Regions from separate parts of the Neobacillus pocheonensis genome, predicted to be linked through region 1. Evidence: a T-box and tRNA genes for the amino acid it is inferred to sense, from the RefSeq annotation. Region 1 holds a T-box; the other holds one or more tRNA genes.
The links. A T-box is a leader RNA that pairs with one kind of tRNA and senses whether it is charged. The one in region 1 lies ahead of trpS (tryptophan--tRNA ligase), so its partner is inferred to be a tRNA-Trp.

Region 2: it has a tRNA-Trp gene. The T-box ahead of trpS (tryptophan--tRNA ligase) is inferred to sense a tRNA for this amino acid. The anticodon was not compared.

Annotation. Positions count from the first base shown of each region.
Region 1 is NZ_JBCNAD010000038.1:30,666-37,992, reverse strand. Features, by position in the region: gene ABES02_RS20415 (ABC transporter ATP-binding protein) at 1-170, opposite strand, end outside; gene ABES02_RS20410 (ABC transporter ATP-binding protein) at 171-1,256, opposite strand; gene opp3C (oligopeptide ABC transporter permease) at 1,274-2,302, opposite strand; gene opp3b (oligopeptide ABC transporter permease) at 2,299-3,231, opposite strand; gene ABES02_RS20395 (peptide ABC transporter substrate-binding protein) at 3,345-5,039, opposite strand; gene ABES02_RS20390 (DUF3899 domain-containing protein) at 5,261-5,626, shown strand; T-box leader at 5,673-5,928, shown strand; gene trpS (tryptophan--tRNA ligase) at 5,979-6,968, shown strand; gene ABES02_RS20380 (YjbA family protein) at 7,026-7,327, opposite strand, start outside.
Region 2 is NZ_JBCNAD010000012.1:184-7,510, forward strand. Features, by position in the region: rRNA gene rrf (5S ribosomal RNA) at 1-93, shown strand, start outside; tRNA gene ABES02_RS06620 (tRNA-Asn) at 111-185, shown strand; tRNA gene ABES02_RS06625 (tRNA-Ser) at 193-284, shown strand; tRNA gene ABES02_RS06630 (tRNA-Glu) at 301-375, shown strand; tRNA gene ABES02_RS06635 (tRNA-Val) at 394-469, shown strand; tRNA gene ABES02_RS06640 (tRNA-Met) at 494-567, shown strand; tRNA gene ABES02_RS06645 (tRNA-Asp) at 571-647, shown strand; tRNA gene ABES02_RS06650 (tRNA-Phe) at 820-895, shown strand; tRNA gene ABES02_RS06655 (tRNA-Tyr) at 946-1,030, shown strand; tRNA gene ABES02_RS06660 (tRNA-Trp) at 1,036-1,109, shown strand; tRNA gene ABES02_RS06665 (tRNA-His) at 1,121-1,196, shown strand; tRNA gene ABES02_RS06670 (tRNA-Gln) at 1,237-1,311, shown strand; tRNA gene ABES02_RS06675 (tRNA-Gly) at 1,317-1,391, shown strand; tRNA gene ABES02_RS06680 (tRNA-Cys) at 1,402-1,475, shown strand; tRNA gene ABES02_RS06685 (tRNA-Leu) at 1,520-1,605, shown strand; tRNA gene ABES02_RS06690 (tRNA-Leu) at 1,633-1,713, shown strand; gene ABES02_RS06695 (lysophospholipase) at 1,926-2,849, shown strand; tRNA gene ABES02_RS06700 (tRNA-Gly) at 3,054-3,127, shown strand; gene ABES02_RS06705 (B3/B4 domain-containing protein) at 3,190-3,855, opposite strand; gene queG (tRNA epoxyqueuosine(34) reductase QueG) at 3,965-5,095, shown strand; gene ABES02_RS06715 (amidase domain-containing protein) at 5,173-6,045, shown strand; gene trmL (tRNA (uridine(34)/cytosine(34)/5-carboxymethylaminomethyluridine(34)-2'-O)-methyltransferase TrmL) at 6,117-6,590, shown strand; gene nfsA (oxygen-insensitive NADPH nitroreductase) at 6,646-7,327, shown strand, end outside.

The DNA.
Region 1 (7,327 bases):
GTTCGACCAGTAGTTGATTTCCCACAGCCTGACTCGCCAACAAGCCCCATTACTTCGCCTTTATAAATATCAAACGAAACATTATCTACTGCTTTTACTTCATTTGCCTTACCTTCATTAAAATATTGCTTTAAATTTTTTATTTCTAATAGTTTCTTCTTTTCAGCCATTTATTTTCCCTCCTTAATTCCAGGGAATTGACTTCCTGCCCCAACACCCACACCAGTGGTTCCTAAATATTGATTTTGACGTCTCTTTACAGCATCAGGCGGTTCAACCTTTGGTGCATCCGGATGCAAAAGCCATGTCGCAGCATAGTGTGTATCAGACACTTTGAAAAACGGCGGCTCCTGCTCTAAGTCAATCTTCATGACATATGGATTACGCGGAGCAAAGGCATCACCCTTAGGAGGGTCTAATAAATCAGGTGGCGTACCTGGTATAGAGAATAACTCCTCATCATCAGTTTCCATGTCTGGCATTGAACTGATTAATCCCCAAGTATATGGATGCTGTGGATTGTAGAAAATCTCATCAGCAGTTCCAATTTCGACAATTTTCCCACCATACATAACTGCGACCCGATCAGCTACATTGGCAACAACACCCAGATCATGAGTGATGAAAATAATCGATGTATCAATTTTTTTCTGCAAATCCTTCATTAATTCAAGAATTTGTGCTTGAATGGTTACATCCAGCGCTGTTGTCGGTTCATCGGCAATAAGAACTTTCGGATTACATGCCAATGCAATAGCGATAACAACCCTTTGCCTCATCCCACCAGAAAATTGGTGTGGATATTGATTAACACGAATCTCCGGCTTTGGAATCCCAACTAATTTTAATAATTCAACCGCTCTTTCTTTCGCAGCATGTCTACTCATGTTTTGATGTTTAATTAACGGTTCCATTATCTGATTAGAGATTTTCATTGTCGGATTCAAAGAAGTCATCGGATCCTGGAATATCATCGAAATATCTTTACCACGAATTTTTTGCATATCTTTATCTTTTAATTTTGTTAAATCTTTTCCGTCAAATAAGATTTCACCACTTTTTATTTCAGAATTATGCTCTGGAAGCAGACGCATAATTGATTTTGTAGTTACTGATTTACCTGAACCTGATTCACCCACAATTGCAAGCGTCTCCCCTTTATATAACTCAAAGTTAACGCCACGAATCGCTTTTACTTCACCTGAAAAAGTGTGAAACGATATATTTAAATCTTTTACTTGTAATACTTTCTCCACTACCATTCACCTGCCTTCTAATCACGCATTTTTGGATCTAGCGCATCACGTAATCCATCAGCTACTAGGTTAAAACAAACCATAATTAATGCAATCATAACAGACGGAATAATCATTTGATATGGAAAAGCAATCATTGCTTTAAATCCATCATTTACTAATGTACCTAATGAAGCATTTGGCTCTTGAAGTCCTAACCCAATAAAGCTTAAGAATGCTTCAAAGAAAATTGCATTTGGAATAGAAAACATTGTATTAATAATAATTACTCCAAACATGTTCGGAATCATATGCTTGAATATAATCGAGCTATTCGATGCTCCAAGAGTTTTAGCTGCAAGTACAAATTCCTGACCTTTAAATTTCAATACTTGGGCACGAACAACACGCGCCATACTAGTCCATCCAGTAATTGTCAGGGCGATAATAATTGGAATAATCCCCGGTTTTAGGACTAGAATCATGAGTACAACGACAATTAAGTTCGGTATACCAACGATTACTTCAATTATCCGCTGCATAAAACTATCCAATTTACCGCCTATATATCCTGATATAGCACCATATGATACACCAATCAACATATCAATTAATGCTGCCATGAATGCAATAAATAAGGAGACTTGAGTACCTTTCCATGTACGAGCAAACAAGTCGCGGCCTAGGTTATCAGTACCGAACCAATAATAGGCATCTACCTTTCGTACTTCATAGGCGTTATATTCAGTGCCATCTCTTCTTGATAAAGTTCCATCAAACGGAAGCCAATGGACATTCTCTAGCCCTTGAATCCGTGGCGGAAGGTTATTATGCTTCGTTGTTTGCGTGTCATATGCATATGGTGTAATTAATGGTCCAACAAATGCCATGACAATTAAAATTACAAGTACTACAAGACTGAATACAGCCCCCTTATTTTTGCGAACCCTGAGCCATGAATCCTGCCAGAAGTTTAAGCTTGGCTTAGAGATTTTTTCACTTTTCGAAGGGTCGACAAGTGCGGGTGCAAACATGTCTTTAGAAATTAAAGTTTCTTTGTTAATCATTTAGTCTTCCCCCCCGAAATACGGATACGTGGGTCAATAATTCCATAAAGGATATCAACAACTAAGATAATGACGACAAACAACACTGCAAATAAAATATTTGTTCCCATGATTACAGGGTAGTCGTTGACACTGATTGACTTTACAAATTGTTCCCCTAAACCAGGAATAGCAAAAATTCTTTCAATTACTAATGATCCTGTCATTAAGCTGACTGCTAGAGGACCAAGAACGGTAACAACCGGAATTAAGGCATTCCTTAAAGCATGCTTTATGCTAATTTGCCAAAAGCTGGCGCCTTTTGCCTTTGCAAGGGTAATGTAATCCGAGCCCAATACTTCAATCATTTCAGTTCGCATAAATCGTGCTGCGATAGAAATTGGGAACATAGCTAAAGCTATCGTTGGAAGGATGGTATATTCTGGACCCCTCCAAAACATAACTGGAAGCCACCCTAATTTAACGGCTACGTAATATTGAAGCAAACCAGCAAAAATGAATGACGGAACCGATTTACCAACAACCGCTAAAAAAGTAGAACCATAATCAACCCAAGTATTTTGCTTTAAAGCAGCAAGAACACCTAGAAAAATACCAATAATTGAACCAAAAAGCATAGCTTCAAAACCTAATGTCGCAGAAGGACCAATTCGGTTTGCAAGAAGTTCTGTAACAGGGGTATTATCAAATTGGAAGGAGATCCCCAAATCACCCTTCACCATATTTTCCATATAGTGTAAATATTGAACGGGCACGGGGTCATTTAAATTGTACTTATCAAGCAAAATGTTGCGTTGAACTTCCGTAAGCTTTTCAAAGTTATTAAAGGGACTACCTGGAATAAGCTTCATGAGGAAAAAGGTAACAGATGCTACAATTAAAAGTGTAATTAACATATAGATAACACGCTGCAATAAATATTTAGCCATGCCTACACCTCCTAATTTGTGAAATATTCGACATTTTTCGACAATTCTGATACAGGTAAAAAGAGAGTATATTTTTCCAATATACTCTCTTTCTATTTGATTGGGTCTAGCTACTACTTAAGGAGTTTAATCCATTGGTAACTATATTCTGCACCAAATGCATGGTGAGCAAATCCTTTAACCTTTTGATTTACTAAAAGGTTAGCAGAACGTTGGTATAATGGTGTGATTGCAGCATCGTCTTCTAACAAGATTTTTTCAGCATCTTGAAGAGCTTTCCAACGATCTTTTGGTTTAAGAGCTAAATCTTTATTTGACGCATTAATAAGTTTGTCAAATTCTGGGTTACCATAATCCATATGGTTTTGGCCTCCGCCAGTTACCCAAAGATCCATGAAAGTCATAGGGTCTGCATAGTCTGGACCCCAACCGCCCATTAATAAGCCATAATCTTCTTTATCTTCACGAGCGATACGGATTTTGAATGGTACGCTTTCAATCGTTAGCTTTAATCCAGGAAGATTTTTCTCTAATTGGTCTTTAATGAAAGCATCAGTTGTTTTTGCTGCTTCAGTGTCTTGTCCAACATAAACTAGAGAAACTTCTTTAAGACCAAGTTCTTTTAACCCTTGTTCCCAAAGTTTTTTAGCTTCTTCTTTATTAGTTTTTAGGTAAGTTCCAGCAGTATCACGGAAGTCTTTACCATCTAAGAATGCAAAATCTTTTGGTACTAAGAAGTCAGCAGCGATTGAACCGTTTGCTAATACATCGTCAACTAAAGCTTTTTTATCAACAGACAAAGCGATAGCTTTACGGATGTTCTTGTTTTTCAAAGCAGGAATCTTTTCATTCATTTTTAACCACCAAATTGATGGCTCTTGGTAACGAAGTAAATCTTTTGTTCCTTCAAATTGTGAAAGAATTGCAGCTTGTGAAAGCTTTGGTGTGATATCAGTTTCGCCAGCTGTGAATGCGTTAGCAGAAGCCTGACCATCTTTTGATACGTTAAAATTGATTTTTGTTAAAGTTACATTTTTTGCATCCCAATAAGTTTCGTTCTTTTCAACTACCCATTCAGTTGCAGTTGGGCCATCCCACTTAGTCATTTTGAATGGTCCGTTGTATACTAGGTTAGCAGCATCCTTTGCAAAGTCTGCGCCTTTTTCAGTAACGAACTTTTTATTTTGAGGGTAGAACAATGAGAATGTTAGGTAAGACTCAATGTAAGGAATTGGACCTGTTAAAGTGATTTCTAATGTATTAGGGTCAATCGCTTTAATTCCTAAGTCTTCAAGTTTTGCTTTACCTTCAGTAATTTCAGTTGCGTTTTTGATTTTGCCCATCATGAAGTATGGACCGTAAGGAGAAGCAGTTTTTGGATCGATTGCACGTTGCCATGCAAACACGAAGTCTTCTGCAGTTACAGCGTCTCCGTTAGACCATTTTGCATCTTTTTTCAATTTAATTGTTAAAACTGTTTTGTCATCATTATAAGTTGGCATACCGTCAGCAACACCTGGGATAACCTTTTGGTCTGGATCTAAACGGTATAGACCTTCGTTAATTGCTCCTAAAATGGTACCACCAAGAACGTCTTGGTTCATAACACTATCCAATGATGGAATTTCAGCAGATTCTAAAACATTAAGTTCTTGAGTGTCTGCTAATTGCTCTGTTGCAGCGCCTTTGTCCTTGCCTGTGTCTTTGCTAGTATCCTTGCTTGTGTCCTTACCGCCAGAGCAAGCTGCTAGGAACATGCTAAGAACTAGTGATAGTACTAGTAGTAGTGAAAGTTTAGATTTCTTCACTAGTAGACCTCCCTTTTCTATTATTCTGAAAAATTACTACATTCTCTATTATACATATTTTCAACTAATTGTACATTACTTTTTGAAAATTAATTTACAGATTAGAAACAACCTTTACGTAAACATTACAATTTCCTGTGTTATAATTTAGACTTATTGTGATTTTTGGGTATAATATAGCTATGTTTTTCTTATTAAATCAATGTTTTGGAGGTTTGCATGTGAATTCAATTCTTAGAAAAAGAATATTAATGGTAGCGTTTACACAACTTTCCATTTTTGTCTTGTCCTTTATTTTCAATCATAAAATTTCATTATTAAGCTATATCAATATATCTTTTTACATCTCAGCCGCTTTCATTTTAACCTCCTTGCTGGTATATACAATCAATAGTGGATTTTATGATGTCATTTCAAGATCCTTTACACTTGCATTTTCAAGGGGACATAAGCACAAAAAATTTGATGAAATCCCGGGATTATCAGAGCTTGTTACCATAAATCAAAAACCGCTTCTATTTAATGGAATTGTGAATGGGGCTTTGATGCTAGTTGCCCTCTTCGCCTATTATTTTTTGCTGACTTGAAATTAAATATGCACTTCATTTATAATGTGAGTAAATGAATAATGGCAATAAAGCGATGATAAAGAGTAGTATGTACTATTTTTCGATGCAGAGAGTTTGTGGTTGGTGGAAACAAACACGAAAAAGTACTGAATGGACTTTGGAGCTTCTTTCTGAACCCTTCCATTTTTGGAACCAATAGTAGGAGTAGACGTTTTCCTTGCGTTAATAAGGAATCCTAATCAACCCATTAATTGATTATGGAACTGAGTGACTCATTTTGAGTAATTTAGGGTGGTACCGCGAAACCATTCGTCCCTATTGTTTTTAGGGATGAATGGTTTTTTATTTAGATTTTTTAGGAGGAAATGAAATGAAAACAATATTTTCAGGAATTCAGCCGAGTGGAACGATTACACTTGGGAACTATATTGGAGCATTGAAACAATTCGTGGACTTACAGCATGATTACAATTGCTTCTTTTGTATCGTTGATCAGCACGCAATAACCGTTCCACAAGATCCGGTGACTCTTCGTAAAAACATTCGCAGCTTAGCTGCATTGTATCTCGCAGTAGGAATTGATCCGGAAAAAGCAACCTTATTTATTCAATCGGAAGTCCCTGCACATGCTCAGGCAGGATGGATGATGCAATGTGTTTCATATATCGGAGAATTAGAAAGAATGACTCAATTTAAAGATAAATCAGCTGGGAAAGAAGCTGTTTCCGCAAGTTTGTTAACTTATCCACCGCTGATGGCAGCAGATATTTTATTGTATAACACAGATCTTGTTCCAGTTGGAGAAGATCAAAAGCAGCATTTAGAATTAACCCGAGATCTAGCAGAAAGATTTAATAAAAAATACAATGACATTCTAACCATTCCTGAAATTAGTATTCCTAAGGTTGGCGCACGTATTATGTCACTCCAAGAGCCTACGAAAAAAATGAGCAAATCTGATCCAAATCAAAAAGCATCCATTACGCTTTTGGACGATCCAAAACAAATGGAGAAAAAAATCAAAAGTGCTGTAACCGATTCGGAAGGAATCGTAAAACTAGACAAGGAAAATAAACCTGGTATTTCAAATCTTTTATCCATTTATTCCATATTAGGAGGACAATCGATTCAAGAGCTTGAGGAAATGTATCATGGTAAAGGCTATGGGGATTTCAAAGGTGATTTAGCAGAAGTAGTTGTAAATTTCTTTAAGCCGATTCAAGAAAAGTATTTTCATTTAATGGAATCGTCTGAGCTTGATGATATTTTAGACCGCGGTGCTGAAAAAGCAAACCTTGTTGCTACAAAAACACTAAAGAAAATGGAACGTGCAATGGGGCTTGGAAGAAAAAGGAGATAAATACAAAAAAGCCTGATCCACAAAAGGTATATGTGACACACCTTTTGGGTCAGGCTTTTAGTTTACTTTTGGACCATGTTCCATTTCCCATAGTTTTTCAAAAAATGGCTGACCTTTAATTAAATTTTCACAAAATGTCTCGTGCTTTTTGGACCAGCCGTATTTTGCTTCGTCAAACAACTGTTCCCAAGCTTCTTCAAAATTCAGCTCTTGAATGGTGGAATACTGTTCTGGGCACCACTCGGTGAACCAATAGCGAATCTCTGCTTCATTATTAGATGAAAGAAGTTGATCAAGCGCCATAAATAACAGTTGTTTTAATTGTCGTTCTTTTCGGGTTAATCCTCTCATTAGTTCTG
Region 2 (7,327 bases), on a different contig from region 1:
ACACCCGTTCCCATACCGAACACGGAAGTTAAGCTTCTCAGCGCCGATGGTAGTTGGGGCATGCGCCCCTGTGAGAGTAGGACGTTGCCAGGCTGTTACACTATAATTATTCCGCAGTAGCTCAGTGGTAGAGCTATCGGCTGTTAACCGATCGGTCGTAGGTTCGAGTCCTACCTGCGGAGCCATTTATATGGAGAGCTGTCCGAGTGGCCGAAGGAGCACGATTGGAAATCGTGTAGGCGGGTAACCCTGTCTCAAGGGTTCAAATCCCTTGCTCTCCGCCATTTAAATTACTGATATGGCCCCTTGGTCAAGCGGTTAAGACACCGCCCTTTCACGGCGGTAACACGGGTTCGAATCCCGTAGGGGTCACCAAATAACTTTCATAAATTTGGAGGATTAGCTCAGCTGGGAGAGCATCTGCCTTACAAGCAGAGGGTCGGCGGTTCGATCCCGTCATCCTCCACCATAATTCATAAAATATTTTAATCGTCGCGGGGTGGAGCAGTCCGGTAGCTCGTCGGGCTCATAACCCGAAGGTCGCAGGTTCAAATCCTGTCCCCGCAATACGGTCTGGTAGTTCAGTTGGTTAGAATGCCTGCCTGTCACGCAGGAGGTCGCGGGTTCGAGTCCCGTCCAGACCGCCATTTTAAATGGAAATGGCTCAATAGAATTTATTAATATGGCTCAGTAGCTCAGTCGGTAGAGCAGATTGCTTACATCATCGATTAAGCTTCAGAGGCAATCTGCGAGAAAGAACGAGAGTTCTTTTGAGCAAAGGCCTTACCTCATATTAATTGTAGGAAATTGATTTAATATGGCTCAGTAGCTCAGTCGGTAGAGCAAAGGACTGAAAATCCTTGTGTCGGCGGTTCGATTCCGTCCTGAGCCACCATTTGATTCTATATTGCTGGCACCATAAATTGTATTGTGTATATTATATGTGGAGGGGTAGCGAAGTGGCTAAACGCGGCGGACTGTAAATCCGCTCCCTCCGGGTTCGGCGGTTCGAATCCGTCCCCCTCCACCATTTATAGGGGTATAGTTTAAAGGTAGAACGAAGGTCTCCAAAACCTTTGGTGTGGGTTCAATTCCTACTACCCCTGCCAATTATATTGTGGCGATTGTGGCGAAGTGGTTAACGCACCTGATTGTGGTTCAGGCATTCGTGGGTTCGATTCCCATCAGTCGCCCCATAATATTTTCAATAAAAATATTTCTAATTTGTTTTAACATTGGGCTATAGCCAAGCGGTAAGGCATCGCACTTTGACTGCGACATGCGTTGGTTCAAATCCAGCTAGCCCAGCCATTTTCGCGGAAGTAGTTCAGTGGTAGAACACCACCTTGCCAAGGTGGGGGTCGCGGGTTCGAATCCCGTCTTCCGCTCCAATAATTATATGGCGGCATAGCCAAGTGGTAAGGCAGAGGTCTGCAAAACCTTTACCACCGGTTCGAATCCGGTTGCCGCCTCCATAATTTTTATGTTTAGTTTAGTTTAGAACAGGTTATTATATTTAGCCGGGGTGGCGGAACTGGCAGACGCACAGGACTTAAAATCCTGCGGTAGGTGACTACCGTACCGGTTCGATTCCGGTCCTCGGCATTAGCTTTATTAAAACAATTTCATTACGCCGGTGTGGCGGAATTGGCAGACGCGCACGACTCAAAATCGTGTTCCTCTGGAGTGTCGGTTCGACCCCGACCACCGGTATCACAAAAACGTTTCTCATTTTTATGAGAAGCGTTTTTTATTTTGGATTGTATCTAAATTTCAAAAGTAATTGACAATTTTTTATCCCTCTTTTATATTCAGGTTAAGTTTATTAATGTTTAAGAGAAAACGAGACTCACACAATGTTCTTTATAATGAGCAAATGCGGGAGTTTTTTTCTATAATAAACACTCGTATAAAGGATGGGTGCCATGAAATCATTTACCTTTAAATCAGATGATGGTGTTGAAATTTTTACGAGAAAATGGGATTCAGAAAGTAAAACAAGGCCAAATGCAATTATTCAAATTGCTCATGGAATGGCCGAGCATATAGAGCGTTATGATAATTTTGCAAACGAATTAGTTTCCCATAACTTCATTGTATATGGCAATGATCATCGTGGACATGGAATAACTGCTCAATTAAATAATTGCAGCGGCTATTTTGCAGATGAGCAGGGATTTGAAAAAGTAGTACGCGATATGCATCTACTCACCACCAGAATAGAAAAAGAATATCCCGATGTCCCAATTATTTTATTTGGGCATAGTATGGGTTCATTTTTATCAAGACGGTATATTCAGTTATATGGGGATAATCTAGCTGGTGTAATATTGAGTGGGACTGGTGGTAATCCTGGAATCATGGGGAAAATCGGCCAGCTAATTGCTGCAAGGGAAATGAGAAAGAAGGGACCTCAGACACCTAGCTCACTGTTAAATAATTTGACGTTTGGAAGTTATAATAAAGGTTTCAAACCCACCCGTACAGAATTTGATTGGTTAAGTAGGGAAGACCGAGAAGTTGATAAGTATATTGAGGATCCTATGTGTGGTGGAATATTCACTTCAGGTTTCTTTAATGATTTACTTACAGGAATTGAATCCATTAATAAACCAGAAAACCTTAAGATGATTCCTACTAAATTACCAATCTTCTTAATTTCTGGCAGGGAAGATCCTGTTGGAAGTAATGCCAAAGGTGTTTTGAAAACATTTAAGGCATATCAACAGGCAGGAATTGAAGATGTAACTTATCAGTTGTATGAAGGTGCTCGTCATGAGATATTGAATGAAACGAATAAAGAAGATGTTTATGCTGATATTATCAATTGGATTGGGAGACATGTTTGAGTACAGCACCGGGCACTCTGAGCCATTGATAGTGCCCGGAGGATTACTTTTTAGTAAGTCCTGGGCACTATGAACGCATGTTGTTTCCCATAAATTATGTTTTTCTATTTTATTCGACAAAAACTGCAGATATCACTTGACTTTATGAAGAATTGGGTTTAATATTATAAAAGTCAACACGATATTTAAATCTTGTATATAAATGCGGGTGTAGTTTAGTGGTAAAACCTCAGCCTTCCAAGCTGATGTTGTGAGTTCGATTCTCATCACCCGCTCCATACATATTAACTAACGCAGTGTACCGTTTCAATGGAGAACGATGCATTGCGTTTTTTTATTATCAACCCAAAACTCGAAACGTACCTTCTCCGCCGTGTATTTGAATAAACATATTCATTAACGATTCCGTCAGTCTATTAGCATTTTCCAAATCTGTTGATGGTCTCAAATAAATAATTTGAAGAGCATTTTTGGTATCTAAGGTTACTGGTGTTCTTACAGAATCAACGAAAGGACTCCCAAACGGTCCAATCAAATCAGATGCTATTATAAGCCGGTCCAATGAATTAGAGCGACCATTTAATCCAATGTACTCCTGGCCCTCCACACCTACCCGAACCTCCACAGGTCCTTCCAAACAATCCAGATCGTAAATACCGATAGGAACTTGATATTGTAACGAGAAAAAATTATTAATATCAATTGCACTTTGAACAGATGAAAGATAATTTTGCTTTTGAATCCTCTTGAAAAGAGCCTCCGCAGAAGGACGGTACCGATTTGGATCCTTGCCAAGCTTTTTAAAAATAGAACGCCATTCTTTAATGCCGGGAAAATCCGTTACCGTTTTATCCTCTAATTCAAAAAATATAGACTCCTGAAACATCTGGAGTCGTCCCTTAAGCATTTGTGGTGAATCACCAACCGTAATCCCCTTATATTCGATAACGCCTAATTTAAAATTAGGAATCTCCATGAAAAGGTCTGATGAAACTTGAATTTCCAACATTCCCACCTCCAAAAATCATTGAAAATAGTTTATCATAAAGTGATGTCCTAACAATAATTAAACGACCTCTAAAATAGATCAATATTCGGGAAGGGTGGGGAAAAAAGTGGAGATTAACAAATTGAAAGAGGAACTTATTGCTTACAGTAAAGAAATCGGTATTGATAAAATCGGTTTTACTAGCGCTGACCCATTCACTGAGTTGAAAAATCGACTAACAAAACAACAAGAACTTGGATACCAATCTGGTTTTGAAGAGCCTGATATTGAGAAACGAGTTAATCCATCTAATCTTCTGGAAGAACCTAGATCCATTATTTCGATTGCCCTCGCATATCCTTCCAAAATGAATGAACGGGTTGAAAGTAAAAAGGGAGAAAGAAGAGGGATTTTTAGCAGGGCTTCATGGGGCCTGGATTATCATCATATTCTCAAAGACAGGCTCCAAAAGCTGGAAGAGTTTATTTTATCAAAGGTACCGGAAGCTCGTTTAAAATCAATGGTCGATACAGGCGAGCTCTCAGATCGTGCGGTTGCAGAAAGAGCAGGAATTGGCTGGAGCGGGAAAAACTGCGCCATTATCACCCCTGAATTTGGCTCCTATGTTTATTTAGGTGAAATGATTACCAGCATCCCATTTGTGCCAGATACACCAATAGAAGATCAATGTGGGACCTGCACAAAATGTTTGGAAGCCTGCCCAACAGGTGCATTGATCCAGGGAGGGCAAATTAATGCACAACGTTGTATTTCATTTTTAACGCAAACAAAAGGAATTATTCCAGATGAGTTTAGAGAAAAGATTGGAAATCGCATTTATGGCTGTGACTCCTGCCAAACAGCTTGTCCTCATAATAAGGGAAAAAACTTTCATTTTCATAAAGAAATGGAGCCAGACCTTGAGATTGCAAAACCATTATTAAGACCGATATTAAAATTAAGTAACCGTGAATTTAAAAATCAGTTTGGTTCTGTAGCAGGATCGTGGAGAGGGAAAAAGCCAATTCAACGGAATGCCATTATCGCTCTTGCCCATTTTAAGGATGAAACGGCAGTCCCCGATTTAATTACCATTTTAGAAAATGAACCAAGCGCTGCAATAAAAGGGACGACAGCCTGGGCACTTGGTAAAATTGGCGGTGAAACCGCAAATGCAGCATTGAAAAAGGCAAAAGAGCAGGAAACCGACATAGAAGTGCAAATTGAGATTGAAAAAGGATTAAGCTTTAAAAATTGATCTATCGGAGCGGCCAAAGGGTTTCGCTCTTTTTTTTCATCTTCTTTCATATGTATGAAAGGAAAGGGGTGAAGAAAATGCGTGAAATTCTTCAGGAACTATTTGAAAAAAGGGCACAGCAATTTGTTGCGAACCATAGAAGTCCTAAGGATTATTTTTCAAAAGCAGAGAGGAAACTAGAATCATTAGCAAAAAGGTCTGCAGAAATCGTGAAAGTGAAGGCAGCTGGAAGGATTATCGAAAAAACGAATGAAGAGGAATTCCAATCTATAAGATACAATGCACATTATCAATATTTAATTAAACAAAAAGGCAATCTTTACATGGAGGAAGAAGTTGAAGAAAGATTAGCCAAATTTTATAAGGAAACATTAATAATGGATGGGGAGATAAAGCCTGTAGAAAATGGATCCCTACATGTGGGGGATTCTCAGCCTTTCATTGCTGATAACCATGACCGCTTAAGTTTTCAATATAACCGCTTAAAAGCAATTCAATATGCTGAACGCTGGTGGAATAGCTATAATCCTGCCTATAAAAAGTTTGAAAATGATTGTACGAATTTTATCTCCCAATGTCTCCATGTAGGCGGAGCGCCTATGAGAGGCTACCCGAGCCGTGGTGCTGGATGGTGGATGCAAAATCATAACTGGAGTTTTAGTTGGGCCATTGCTAACTCATTAAGATTGTATTTATCTAACTCAACAATCGGTTTAAGGGCAAAGCAAGTTAGTAGTCCTGACCAATTGGTATTAGGAGATGTAATTTGCTATGATTTTGAAGGGGATGGCAGGTTCAACCACAATACGATTATCACGGCTAAGGATGCAAATGGAATGCCGTTAGTTAATGCACACACGTACAATAGCCGAATGAGATATTGGGCATATGAGGATTCTTCAGCCTATACACCGAATATTAAATATAAGTTTTACCATATCCTCGATTGAGGCACTAATGTTGAAAGCAGTCAACATAGTGGTATAATTTTTTATAGAGTTATTTATCTGAGGTGAAATTCGTGTCCATACATGTAGTACTATATCAACCACAAATCCCATCTAATACAGGAAATATTGCCAGAACTTGTGCAGGAACCGATACCAATTTACATTTGATTCGGCCACTCGGCTTTTCAACAGATGATAAGATGTTAAAAAGAGCGGGCTTGGATTATTGGGAGCATGTAAATATTGTATATTATGATTCATTAGAGGAGTTTTACGAAAAAAATGCTGGCGGGGAATTTTTCTACCTAACAAAATTTGGACAAAAGCCGCATAGTAGTTTTGATTACAGCAATCCAGAGAAAGATTATTATTTTATCTTTGGGCGTGAAACGACGGGTCTTCCAAAGGACGTTATTGAAAAAAATAAAGAGGTTAGTTTAAGGATTCCAATGAATGAAAACATTCGCTCACTAAACCTCTCCAATACAGCAGCAATACTAATTTATGAAGCACTGCGCCAGCAAGACTATGCCCATTTAAAGTAAACAAAGGAGGCCTATTATTAGGGACCTCCTTTCGTTTATAGAAAGGAACAAAGATATGAACAACGTTATTGAAACCATTCTTAATCATCGCTCACTCCGGCACTTTGAGGACAAGCCTTTAACTAACGAGCAAATCAGGACAATTGTATCGTGTGCCCAATCAGCATCAACCTCAAGCTTTATTCAAGCTTACTCAATCATTGGTGTAAAGGATAAGGAGAAGAAAAGAAAGTTAGCTGAACTAGCAGGCAACCAAGAATATGTAGAGAAAAACGGACATTTTTTTGTTTTTTGTGCAGACCTGTTTCGCCATACCCTTATTGGAGAAAAAGAACAAAAAGATGTGAGCCTATCGATTGAAAGTACGGAGAAATTTATGGTTTCTCTCATCGATGCTTCGCTAGCAGCACAAAATGCCGCTATTGCTGCGGAATCTCTGGGACTAGGAATTTGTTACATAGGTGGTATTCGCAATCAGCTGGAAGAGGTTCAAAAGGTATTAAAAACACCAGAGCGTGTAATTCCTTTGTTTGGACTAGCTGTTGGATATCCCACAAAACAGACAGACCGAAAACCAAGGCTTCCGTTTGAACATATTTACCATGAGGACGAATATGAACAAGATCCAGAAATTTATGACCGTCAGCTTGAAGAATATGATGATCTGATTTCTAACTACTATAATCAAAGAACAGGCGGAAAAAGAAGAGACCGCTGGACAGAGCAGATGGGCAAAA